DNA from 3 places in the Exiguobacterium sp. s95 genome. Region 1 is predicted to be linked to each of the others. Evidence: a T-box and tRNA genes for the amino acid it is inferred to sense, from the RefSeq annotation. Region 1 holds a T-box; the other regions hold tRNA genes.
The links. A T-box is a leader RNA that pairs with one kind of tRNA and senses whether it is charged. The one in region 1 lies ahead of argS (arginine--tRNA ligase), so its partner is inferred to be a tRNA-Arg.

Region 2: it encodes a tRNA-Arg, which carries the amino acid that the T-box ahead of argS (arginine--tRNA ligase) is inferred to sense. The anticodon was not compared.
Region 3: it encodes a tRNA-Arg, which carries the amino acid that the T-box ahead of argS (arginine--tRNA ligase) is inferred to sense. The anticodon was not compared.

What each region holds. Positions count from the first base shown of each region.
Region 1 is NZ_JACSMM010000004.1:144,276-148,354, forward strand. Features, by position in the region: gene KNP99_RS09460 (alpha/beta hydrolase) at 1-637, opposite strand, end outside; gene KNP99_RS09465 (GGDEF domain-containing protein) at 653-2,329, opposite strand; T-box leader at 2,459-2,679, shown strand; gene argS (arginine--tRNA ligase) at 2,736-4,079, shown strand, end outside.
Region 2 is NZ_JACSMM010000002.1:134,267-138,345, reverse strand. Features, by position in the region: gene KNP99_RS05360 (sugar-binding transcriptional regulator) at 1-341, opposite strand, end outside; gene KNP99_RS05355 (glutaredoxin family protein) at 460-723, opposite strand; gene KNP99_RS05350 (RNA polymerase factor sigma-54) at 720-1,868, opposite strand; tRNA gene KNP99_RS05345 (tRNA-Arg) at 2,056-2,131, shown strand; partial or broken gene clpP (ATP-dependent Clp endopeptidase proteolytic subunit ClpP) at 2,312-2,896, shown strand; gene KNP99_RS05335 (hypothetical protein) at 3,037-3,273, opposite strand; gene whiA (DNA-binding protein WhiA) at 3,356-4,079, opposite strand, start outside.
Region 3 is NZ_JACSMM010000002.1:377,301-381,379, forward strand. Features, by position in the region: gene racE (glutamate racemase) at 1-732, shown strand, start outside; gene rph (ribonuclease PH) at 729-1,484, shown strand; gene KNP99_RS06550 (XTP/dITP diphosphatase) at 1,481-2,077, shown strand; gene KNP99_RS06555 (metallophosphoesterase family protein) at 2,084-2,590, shown strand; tRNA gene KNP99_RS06560 (tRNA-Arg) at 2,658-2,731, shown strand; gene KNP99_RS06565 (hypothetical protein) at 2,836-3,360, shown strand; gene KNP99_RS06570 (hypothetical protein) at 3,387-4,079, shown strand, end outside.

The sequences.
Region 1 (4,079 bases):
AATAATCTTCTTCCGTCATCGGACCGCTGACTTCTTTTGTCCCGATATCCATGTAGCAACGGTGCGCGTCAGACAGTGGGAGACTTCGCTCGATGAACTCAAGTAAAGAAGAGAAGTTCGCCCATCCGGCTGTCGATAAGGCGGCGGCACGCGTGATGACTTCCGGATAAGCAAATAGGCCATATAAGGAAATCACGCCGCCCATCGAGCTGCCAATCATCGTTGTATCAGTCGGAATCGTCGCATAGTGCGAATCGATGTACGGTTTCAAGTCATAGATAATCCATTCCATATAAGCTTTCCCGTTTCCACCGATCGTCGTCCGGTGTGACGGATATGCGGTTCGCATCAATAACGCGTCATCCGTCCAAGGCGCATATTCATCGTACCGGTCCATCGGGTCATCCGGGCTATCGATGGCGACGATCATTGCCTGTAGACCGACTTCGTGGAGGGCGAGATGAACATCCCATCCTTTACCGAAGGAAGCACTCGCACCACTGAAGACATTTTGTCCGTCATGCATATAGATGACGGGTAATGCAACATCCGTCGCGACCTCAGGGGGACGATAAATCCGCAATGTCCGCCGTTGTTGATTCATCGGAAGCGATAACTCAATTTCAGTAATAGACATGTAAAACACAACCTTTCAAAGATTAGCGTAGTGGGCTGTACAATTTCGACCATTGTGTTTTCCGCCGACATACAGTGCGTGATCTGCCTGACGTAATGATTCTTCAAATGTGCGTTGGTAAGGATGTTCTACTGTATCGACGCCAAGACTGACGGTAATAGAGAGAGGGTGATCGTCGACAATGAAGGGGCGATCGAGAACGGTGTGACGAATTTCTTCAGCAATGGAGATTGCTTGGTCTTGTAAGCAATCCGCAATCAAAACAACGAATTCCTCCCCCCCATAACGTGCCGCGAAGACGGAATCGTTGCGGTGGATGACGTATTTAATCCGTCTTCCGAGCTCACGTAAGACGAGATCTCCGACTTTATGTCCGTACGTATCATTGACGTATTTAAAGTGGTCGATATCAAATAGGATGATCGACAGCGGAAAGTGTTCGGAAGCAAACTGGCGTGCCCCCTCTTCATAAAAAGCACGGCTGTTCGGGAGATCGGTCAAGGCATCCGTCCGGCTTTCGGCATACAATTGAAAGTTTTCTTGGGAACGCTCGAGTACGCGGCAAAATGTTCGAAGCAGGCGATAAATTTCATCCGCTTTTGCTTCATCATAAGCATCAGCGATTTGATGAAATAAAACGATTGAGACATCGACTTCTCCACTTGTGATGGAAGGAATCGCGAGCATCGAATGCCGATCGACGGGAAGCGAGAGTTGGACATCATTTCCCCAGTCGAACCGAAGGCCATAGAGAATCGGAGTCCGCAGATCATTCGCTGATAACGTATGAAATAAAGGTAAGACATCAACTGTCTTTTTTGTCCGAATGTCATAGATGATTTGTTTTCGTTGCTGCTGAATAGAAAGCCAGCCGTCGGAGAAATCAATTAGATGAGGTAAATCAATCAGTAAGGATTCAATCGCTTCCCGTTCAAAGCGTGAAACGAGCAACCGTTCCTTCGCATCGTCGAACCGTTTAGCGTTGTGTGTAGCTTGTAAGGATGCGCCACGCTGTTGTAGGAGTTGCTTGAATAAGAATAAAATTAAAGTCGAGACAGTCGCAGCAACTAACGGGTTTTCATCATAAAACCAAATCCCGAGAAGCGCGCTTAAAATACTGATTCCGTAAACGAGTGTCTGAAGTCGGATGAGGCGGGTCCAGTCATACTTTAAGTTTAAGAAACGATTGACGAATCGACATTGAAGATAGGAAATAAGAAAGACACCCACCAGATAACCGATAAACGGGATAAGTGATTCGGTATAAGTAAAGCCCGGGCCGGTCGGACCTCCAAGTAGCAAGTAAGCGGAGGCGGGAACTGAGATATAGACGATGTCGAATAAGACGTTGACGGGGTACAGGTAGATGAATCGTTTTATCCGAATTTCTTTTTTATGCGAAAATAATTGGAAAATCAGGACACCGAGTTGACTCAAAATGACGGCAATCAATAAACCGTAATTAAGAAAAATGAATAAAATAATACCTTCTTGAAATGTATAATAAATCCCACCACGGCGGATGTTATCGAATTGGAAGAGGAGGACTAAAATGAGAAGATAACTTGCATTTCCAAGCGATATCGCTGGGTTCATATGGACGGGAAAGGCAAGCGATGCAAGAAACAGCAAAACAACAGTAAGTGCTAAAGTGATCCAGCTCATACGTGCTACTTTTCGATAGTAAACCATAGCGGAATAGACCCCTCTCTGTGGCGATCCTTCTGTATCTATACCCGATTTGTGGAAATTATGATAAGTGATTTACAAAAAAATAAGGTTGAGAGAAATCGAGTCATTGCGTATAATGTGAAAGATATCAAATCGTCGATGACGAAGAAAGTAACGGTTTTATCTTGTCAGCCAGCGAATCAGGAAACGGTGGAAGCCTGAATGGACAAAGAAATCGTGAAACGCACTTCAGAGACGCTATCCGAATCGTAACGATCAGGCGTAGCCGGGGGAACCCCGTTATCCCCAATTAAGGTGGGTGTCGAAAACGACACCAAGAAGAGTGGTACCGCGGTCATTCCGTCTCTTTGCGAGTTGCGCAAAGGGCGTTTTTTATTGGAAAAAATAAACTGTTGGAGGTAATACAATGAGCTACAAACAACAATATGCTGAAGTTTTACAAGGAGTCATCGGAGACGCATTGACACTTGAACAAATTGAGCAACTGATTGAACAACCGAAACATGAAGACCACGGAGATCTCGCATTCCCTTGCTTCTTGTTGGCGAAAGCATTCCGCAAAGCACCCAACATGATTGCAGTAGATGTCGCTGAAAAAATCGATAATCCACTCTTTGCGAACGTTCAACCAGTCGGACCATATGTCAACGTCTTCTTGAACCGTGAGGTCGTCTCGCAAGAAATCGTCAATCGTGTCTTAAACGAAAAAGCGGACTACGGATCAAGTGAGTCGAATGGGAAGACGATTGTCACTGACTTCTCTTCACCAAACATCGCGAAGCCGTTCTCGATGGGACATTTGCGTTCGACGGTCATTGGAAATGCATTAAACCAAATTTCACGTAAAAAAGGATATGAGGTCGTTGGGATCAACCACTTAGGTGATTGGGGCACGCAGTTTGGTAAATTGATGGTGGCTTACAACATGTGGGGTAAAGAAGAAGATGTCCGGGCTGAGCCAATCAAAGAACTATTGAAACTCTATGTCCGGTTCCATGAAGAAGCAGAAAGTAAGCCGGAACTTGAAGATGAAGGTCGGGCCTGGTTCAAAAAACTCGAGCAAGGTGACGAACAGGCAACCGTTCTTTGGAAATGGTTCCGTGAAGTTTCACTCGTCGAATTCAGCCGTGTTTACGACATGCTTGGTGTACAGTTCGACAGCCTGAACGGAGAAGCCTTCTATAATGACAAAATGCAGCATGTCATTGACTTATTAGAAGAAAAAGAACTGCTCGTCGAGTCTGAAGGCGCGATGGTCGTTGATCTTGAAGCAGAAGGTATGCCACCTGCGCTAATCAAGAAAAAAGATGGCGCGACGCTTTACGCGACACGCGACTTGGCAGCTGCGGTCTATCGTCTCGAGACGTACCGTTTCGAACAAGCATTTTATGTTGTCGGCGGAGAACAAGCGCTCCATTTCAAACAGTTGTTTGCGGTTTTGAAAAAGCTTGGTTTTGATAATGTTGACGGCATGCACCATGTACCATTCGGTCTGATCATGAAAGATGGCAAAAAGATGTCGACGCGTAAAGGGCGGATCGTCTTGCTTGAGGAAGTCCTTCAAGATGCAATCAACGTCGCAAAACAAAATATCGCCGAGAAAAATCCGAACCTTGCGAATGCCGACCAAACAGCACAACAAGTCGGCGTCGGCGCAGTCATCTTCCATGACCTTAAAAACGAACGCATGAACAATATCGAGTTCGATCTCGAGCAGATGTTGAAATTCGAAGGGGAGACGGGTCCATAC
Region 2 (4,079 bases), on a different contig from region 1:
GGTACGATGACGACGTCTTTTACACCAAGCTTCTCTTTTAAGGCTTTCGCCATATCGGAGATCCCGGCGAGTTCCGCCATCACACTGTGCATGCTTCGTAATACTGTCCGCCCTTCATCCGTCAAGGACATGCCTTGCGTCGCAACTTCCAGTAAGTCTTGTTCTTTTAAGAAGTCGACCTCCCGGCGTAGAACGCGTTCCGTCAAGCCAAGGCTCGTCGCAAGTGTTCGTCGTCCGATCGGTTGCATCAGGCGTACATAATGAAGAATGTCGTAACGTGTCTGCATTTCTTCAATCAGATCAGGCACGATTCGCTTTTGGATCTGTACTAACTGCCGAATCATGTAACTCCCGCTCCTCTCAAATTGCTGGACACTTTACGTCCCGCGTGTCATATCTTGTCCCACTTGGTACATTGCTATCATAACAGTACCTTGGTTTTGTTTCAAGTCTCGACCGTCATCTTTTTTCAAGTAAACGATTTCTGACCGCCTCCGCCTCAAATTTTCCATAACTTAAGATTTCGTTTTGATGTGCGAGAACCGGTATTTCGTAGAGGTACTTCAGACTGAGCGCCGCATCGTTGTCAATGTTGATTTCTTCGAATGTCCATTCGGGAAATTCATCTAATACAAAATCGAGCAAGATGGCGGCTTCCTCACATAGTGTACAACCCGGACGTGAATAGAGTGTTAAGTGCATGTTTTCTTTTGTTCGCATCATGAATTTTCCTCTCGTCTCTCGAAGTCCGCTTGGGTCAAACCAAGGGCTGCCCGATATTTTGCGACCGTTCGTCTCGCGACCGTAATCTCCTCCGCTGTGAGACGGTCCGTCAATTGTTGATCACTCATCGGAACAGGCGACGCTTCGAGCAGTTGAGCGATCCGGACCTTAACTAAGAAACTCGACGTCCCGGTCGTCGTCCGTGAGACGAAAAAATCTTCGAGTAACATCGTGCCCTGAATCGTCTTGACCGTTTTGTTCGCAATCGCCCGTCCAACCGTCGACGGATGATGCCCCGTCACTTCCGCCACTTCTTTTTTCGTCAGCGGCGCGAGCTCGAGCTTTCCTTTAAACCAATTGAGCTGTCGCTCGATGATGACGTCCAGAATCGCCCGAAGCGTCGTCCGTCTCCGTTCATATGCACTCAAGAACGGTTTTGCTTCATCGAGGTCCGCCCAGCTCCGGTCGATTTCGAGATCAGACCAGTTGATCGTCAACTCGCCGTCACGGAATTCGATGTCTGCTTCCGGAATCGTCAGAACGGTCGTCTCCGGAAGGACCGGTGCTTTTGGTAACCGATCGAGCGCCGCTTTGATCCGTATCCGGTCTGTTGCATCATCAATGTCTTGAAGTACTTGTTTGACAGCAATCCCTTCATTCAAATCCGTCGCGACATCAATCAATAACGCGTCATCTAGTTCGAGCGCGTGCAACAACCGGCATTCGTGCGCGGAACGTGCCGCAATTCCCGTCGGTTCACACCGTTGTAAAACGTGTCGTGCTTGTTTTACGAGACTGACGTCCGCCTCTAACAATGTTGCCAGTTGCGCATCCGTCGTCCGCAATAATCCATCCGTATCTAAGTACGTCATGAGTTGTTCCGCCATATATCCTATTTCCTGTCTGACCGATTCTAAACGTATTTGCTGAAGAAGCGTCGCTTCAAATGAAGCGACACGGTCTGCGACGCGGCCAAAATCAACGTCGATTGTTTTACTGAGATTATTCCGATAAGCGCTTGTCCGGCGTATGATTCGGTATACATGTTCTTCGAGTTCAGCAAATGATTCTTCAAGAATCGTCAACTGAAACAATTGGGACGTCGATAACGTCATCCGTTGCGTCTGTTCCTGGCGCTGTTCCATCGTCGGATCTCCCTTCATTCCATTGCATCTTTAACTCTTCTATATAGTATAGAGGAAAAAATCTTCCGACCGTCTAGAAAGTCCTCCTTAAGCATCTTTCGCCCGAAAAAAAATGTTGAATTTATCAATCGAGTATTGCTTTCCTGAAAAAATGTCGGTATACTATTAATTGTTCAGTAAAAAACATGCACCCGTAGCTCAGGGGATAGAGCACTGGTTTCCGGTACCAGGTGTCGGGAGTTCAAATCTCTCCGGGTGTACCATCTTTGAATCTACAGGCAATGCCGTTCGCGGTATTGCCTTTTTTTCTATATTGATATGTTTAATTCAATGCCATTCAGGAAAAATACATAAAAGTCGCATCGTATCTTTTGACCAATATTGACCAAAGGATTATGATAGGAATAAGTCGAATATGAGCTACATACCATCATAAGGAGGCAAAGACTATGTTAATTCCAACAGTCATCGAACAAACCAACCGCGGGGAACGTGCTTACGATATCTATTCACGTTTGCTCAAGGATCGTATCATTCTTCTCGGGAGCGCGATTGACGATAACGTCGCCAACTCAGTCGTTGCCCAGTTGCTCTTCTTAGCAGCAGAGGATCCAGATAAAGAAATTTCGCTCTACATCAACAGCCCGGGCGGTTCAATCACGGCGGGTATGGCGATTTACGATACGATGAACTTCATCAAACCACAAGTTTCAACAATTTGTATCGGAATGGCCGCTTCAATGGGTGCGTTCCTCTTACAAGCAGGCGCAAAAGGAAAACGTTTTGCCCTTCCAAACGCTGAGATCATGATTCACCAACCGCTCGGCGGCACACAAGGACAAGCGTCAGACATTAAAATTCATGCAGAACGTATCATCAAAATGCGTGAACACTTAAACAAAATCATGGCAGAAAACACAGGACAACCACTTGAAGTCATCGAACGCGATACAGAGCGTGATAACTTCATGTCTGCTCAAGCAGCAGCTGACTACGGTCTCATCGACCGCGTCATGGAGCGCGCTTAATCTGTTAACCCGACCGACCGTTGATGTTTTTACATCAGCGGTCGTTTTTTTGTTGTCTTCAAAAAAAATCCTCTCCACGCCGGGCATGAACTTCATTAAATCATGAAAGTTCGTCCCGAACCTGAAAAGGATCGTTTGTGTTAGTCGATGAGATCTGTAATATCAGACACGATGTCGTGGTTTTCACGAATCAATGTGTAAATCCCGTTCGCATGTGGTGAAAGCTCTTCTTCTGCTTGCAATTGCTTAAGGAAGAGTGATGTTGCGAATGTCACGAGTGTACTTTTCGGTACACCGATTGATTTTGCTTTTTTCGTCAAGACTTCATCAAATTTCGCATCGACTGTCAGCGAAATACGTTTTTTTTCGTTAGCCATTTCAAAAACTCCTTAATTCGAACATTTAGTTGCATCGACTATATATTATAGTAGACTATGGTTCATCTCGCAAGTTTCCCCTTTAGAGCGCACCTGTCAACGACTCACCATTCCGGAGTTTATCCGCGATTTGATCAATTTTCCGCAATCGATGATTGATCCCTGATTTTGAGATGGAGCCGCTCTCGACCATCTCGCCGAGCTCTTGCAGCGTCACGTCTTGATGCGTCACGCGTAAAATCGCGATTTCCCGTAACTTGTCCGGTAAGACATCGAGTCCGACCGTCCGTTCGAGAAATTTGATATTCTCCACTTGGCGGAGCGCTGCCCCGACCGTTTTGTTGAGGTTCGCTGTCTCACAGTTGACGAGACGATTGACCGAATTCCGCATATCTTTTAAAATCCGGACATCTTCAAAACGAAGCATCGAATGGGTCGCCCCGACTACCTTGAGGAAATCAGAGATTTTTTCACTCTCCTTGATGTAGAGGATGTGCCCTTTCTTACGCTCGATTGCTTTTGCATTCAAATCGAATTGGTTCGTCAAACTCCGAAGCGCCGCATTGTGATCCTCATAGAGACTGAAGATTTCTAAATGGTACGACGACGTCGCCGGATTGTTCAGTGACCCTCCGGCTAAGAACGCCCCCCGTAAATAGGCACGTGCCCGCCGTTCATCTTTTAAAATCGTATCGCTGATTGAACGAATCATCGTGAATCCTTCGCCGAGGATGCCTAAATCCTGCAGAATCTTATCGGCTTGTTGCTTCACGCGAACGATGTAGACGTTATTTTTTTTGAGGCGC
Region 3 (4,079 bases), on a different contig from region 1:
CATGAACAAATCATATATGTCGGGGATACATTACGCTGTCCCTATGGACCACGACCGGAAGAAGAAATCCGGCAATTTACATGGGAGATGATTGATTATCTTGTCGCGCAGGATGTCAAACTGATTGTCATCGCCTGTAATACAGCGACGGCAGTCGTCCTGAAAGAAGCACGGGAAAAATTGACGATTCCAGTCATTGGCGTCATCGACCCAGGAGCACGGGCGGCAGTCAAGGTAACGCGATCGAAACGAATCGGTGTCATCGGGACGAAGATGACGGTAGAGAGCAATTCTTATGAAAAGGCATTACGACATGTCGAAGGGCAAGTTGTTGTCGAATCACTTGCATGTCCGCCGTTCGTCCCGCTCGTCGAGTCCTCACAGACGACAGGTGCTTACGTCGAACGTGTCGTCGCTAATACATTACGTCCATTGCTTTCGTACGACATGGACACGTTGATTTTAGGGTGCACCCATTATCCGCTGCTCGCAGATGTCATTGGACGAGTCATCGGACCAGACGTCCAATTGATTTCTTCAGGAGACGAGACGGCGCTCGAAGTCGCGGCTCTCCTCGATTACAATGGAATTGCAGCAGGAAATGATTTTATACCGGAACATGTGTATCATGCGACAGGTGACACGCGTTCCTTTGAACGGATCGCGACCGATTGGTTGAGTCAACCAATCCAAGCAAAACGATTAGTACTCGGAACGGAGGAAACGACATGAGAATCGATCAACGAGAATCTACGATGATGCGTGCGATTGCGTTTGAGACGAACGTGAATAAACATGCGGAAGGTTCCATTATGATCGCAGTCGGAGACACGCGGGTCTTGTGTACGGCAACGGTCGAAGAGAAAGTCCCGCCCTTTTTACGGGGGAAACGTCATGGTTGGATCAATGCGGAATATGCGATGTTACCACGTGCGACGGCGCAACGGACAGCGCGCGAGTCGGTCCGTGGTAAACAGACAGGTCGGACGATGGAAATCCAGCGTTTGATCAGTCGGGCGTTACGTGCTGTCGTCGACTTAGAAAAACTAGGTGAACGGACGGTCTGGATTGATTGTGATGTCATTCAGGCGGATGGCGGAACGAGAACGGCTGCGATCACAGGCGGTTTTCTTGCCCTCGTCCTCGCAGTAGACGGTCTGATTCAAAGCGGGAAACTGACGGATACACCAATCAAAGAAGGAATCGCAGCCGTCTCGATTGGAAAGGTCGGTCAAGAGCTGCTCCTTGATCTCTGTTATGAAGAGGATGCTGCAGCCGATGTTGATTTGAACTTAGTCATGACCTCTTCCGGGAAAATCGTCGAGATGCAGGCGACAGGTGAAGAGGCGACATTTTCGAAACGGGAAATGCTCGATATGCTCGAACTTGGGGAAAAGGGTATTGAAGAACTCCTGCGTGCCGGTCAAGACGCATTAGGTGCTTCGTGGTGGTATGTTGGAGAAGAAGTGGGGGAACATCGATGAAAATCATCGTCGCGACCCGCAATGCCGGGAAAGTGAAAGAACTCGAAGTGATGCTCGGGAAACTAGGTTATGACGTATCTTCTCTACTGGATTACGAAGCTGCACCTGAGACGGATGAAACGGGTGTAACTTTTGAAGAAAATGCTGAACTGAAAGCGAAAGAAGCAGCTGCTTACTTCGGTCACGCGGTTCTTGCCGACGACTCGGGACTCGAAGTCGACGCGCTCGACGGGGCGCCTGGTGTTTACTCAGCGCGTTTTGCAGGTCTAGAAAAATCAGATGCAGCGAATAATGCATTGTTGCTCGAGAAATTGGGCAATCGATCAATCGAAGAGCGGACAGCGCGCTTCGTCTGTGCATTGTCACTTGCGAAACCTTCTGGGGAGACGTTGACTGTACGCGGTACGATGGAAGGTCTCATCGGATTCGAAGCGAAAGGTGAGCATGGTTTCGGTTATGATCCTTTGTTCATCGTCCCATCTCGAAATCAAACGGCCGCCGAGTTAACAAAAGATGAGAAAGCGGCGATTAGTCATCGCGGGAATGCGTTGAAAAAACTTGAATTAGCACTGACTACTTTTTTAGGAGAGTGATCAACGATGAAAGCATTAATCGTTAGTGATAGCCATGGTCTCGAATCGGAACTTCTGACAATCGTCGAACGGCATCCGGAAGCAGAGGTTGCGTATCATTGTGGAGACTCACAGTTGACACGGATGGACGAATCATTATATCCCTATCGTGTCGTTAAAGGGAATTGTGATTATGGTAACGACTTTGCCGATGAGGTACTTGAGCCTTTTGGCGCAGTCAATCTATTATGTGTCCATGGTCATCGTCAAGACGTGAAATACAGCCTCGATCAATTAGTCCATCGTGCGGATCAAAAAGCAGCACAGGTCGTGTTGTACGGTCATTCGCACGTGGCGAAAGCGGAACAAAAGGATGGTAAACTCTTCATCAATCCGGGTTCGATTCGTATGCCGCGACACCGTCCTGAAAAAACGTATGCGATTTTGACGCTTGAAGAAGATGCGTATTCCGTTGATTTTTACGATCTGACAGGTGAACAGATTAATGCTTTACATTTAGAAGGCACGCTTTAAGAAAAGATTTTTTGTAATGTGATTGACACGAAAGAATTGTTTTAGTATAGTTTATTCGTGTTGACACGTCCCAATAGCTCAGCTGGATAGAGCAACGCCCTTCTAAGGCGTCGGTCGGGGGTTCGAATCCCTCTTGGGACGCTATAATTAAAATAGAGACTGCCCTTACGAGGGTGGTCTCTTTTTTTTATTATGATTTTCGATTATAATCAAGGTATCATGAACTTAAAAAGGGGATGTGGACAATGAGGAAACGAATCGGTGGAATCCTCCTTCTGACAGTTGCTCTAGCTGGTTGTAGCGAAATAACGAATACGGTCGACGACGCAAAACAACAAGTCGTCGAAGTGAAAAATAATGTTGATTATGCAGCGGAACTACAAACGATTGCGAAAGATACATCACGTGTCACGTCAGAGCTCTCGGCTAAGCTCGATCAAGCAGCGGAGAAGGCACGCGAATCGGCAAATCCAGAACAAACACTGGATCAACAAATGGAAAAGCTGAAAAATGATGAGACGGTTCAAAAGTTAGAGAAAGAGCTCGATCAAATCGACGAGCGTCTGTCTAGTCTCGACAGTCCGCCGGCCGAACTAAAGAGTTTGAGTGATAAGTTAAAGCAGTATGTCGATCAATCAGAGTCGATGACACGTCTTCTTGAGACGGACGTCTCGCTCGATACGTTGAATCAGCTTGGAGTCGAACAAGGGCAACGACTGCAAGACGCAATATCTAGTTGGACGGAACGACTCGATCCCTTCACAAAATAAGAATGATTGGTAGAGGAGGAGAGCGCATGAGTGAATCCCGTTGGATGGAACGACCGCTGGAACAGGAACGGATGCGACTCGCACGGATAACGAGGGTCGAGCGAGATGAACGGATGAAGCGACTCGATGACGTGGCGATGAGTGATGACGACATTTTGTATAGGGTATATACGATGCAAGATGCTTTTTCTGAGAGTAAAGAAGAACGAGAACGCTTCATCAAAATAGCGGAATCGTTTTTGACAGTCGAAGGAGTTGAGCAAGTGCTTGCGCTCTTCCTCTTTGAGCATGGACAGGCATACCCGCTTCGTGTCGCGCTTCGGACAGCCTCACCATACTTACCATACGGTCTAGCAGTTAAGTTGGAGGAAGCGGCATCAATGCTTGGACGGCAAACGGAACCAGACAGGGAAGCACGTTCGGACGAATCGTTTTTAACGCGGAAATCGGTCGGAAAGTCGGAAGCGGAATGGATAAACGTTTTTCAAACAGGAACGTACGAACAACAATTCGAGCAGTTACGTGGACTGACGCTTGAAAAGGCGCTTGAATTGAGACGGTATCTTTGCACCTCTTATGCAATCGGTGAGGACGTAAGACAGCAAAGTTTGATCGTCCTTCATACGTTATTATCGCAATTAATGACGGACGACTCATGTTTTCCTTTAACGCTTCGAATCGAACGTTTGCAGCTTGACGTGACATTCGATTCTGCCGAG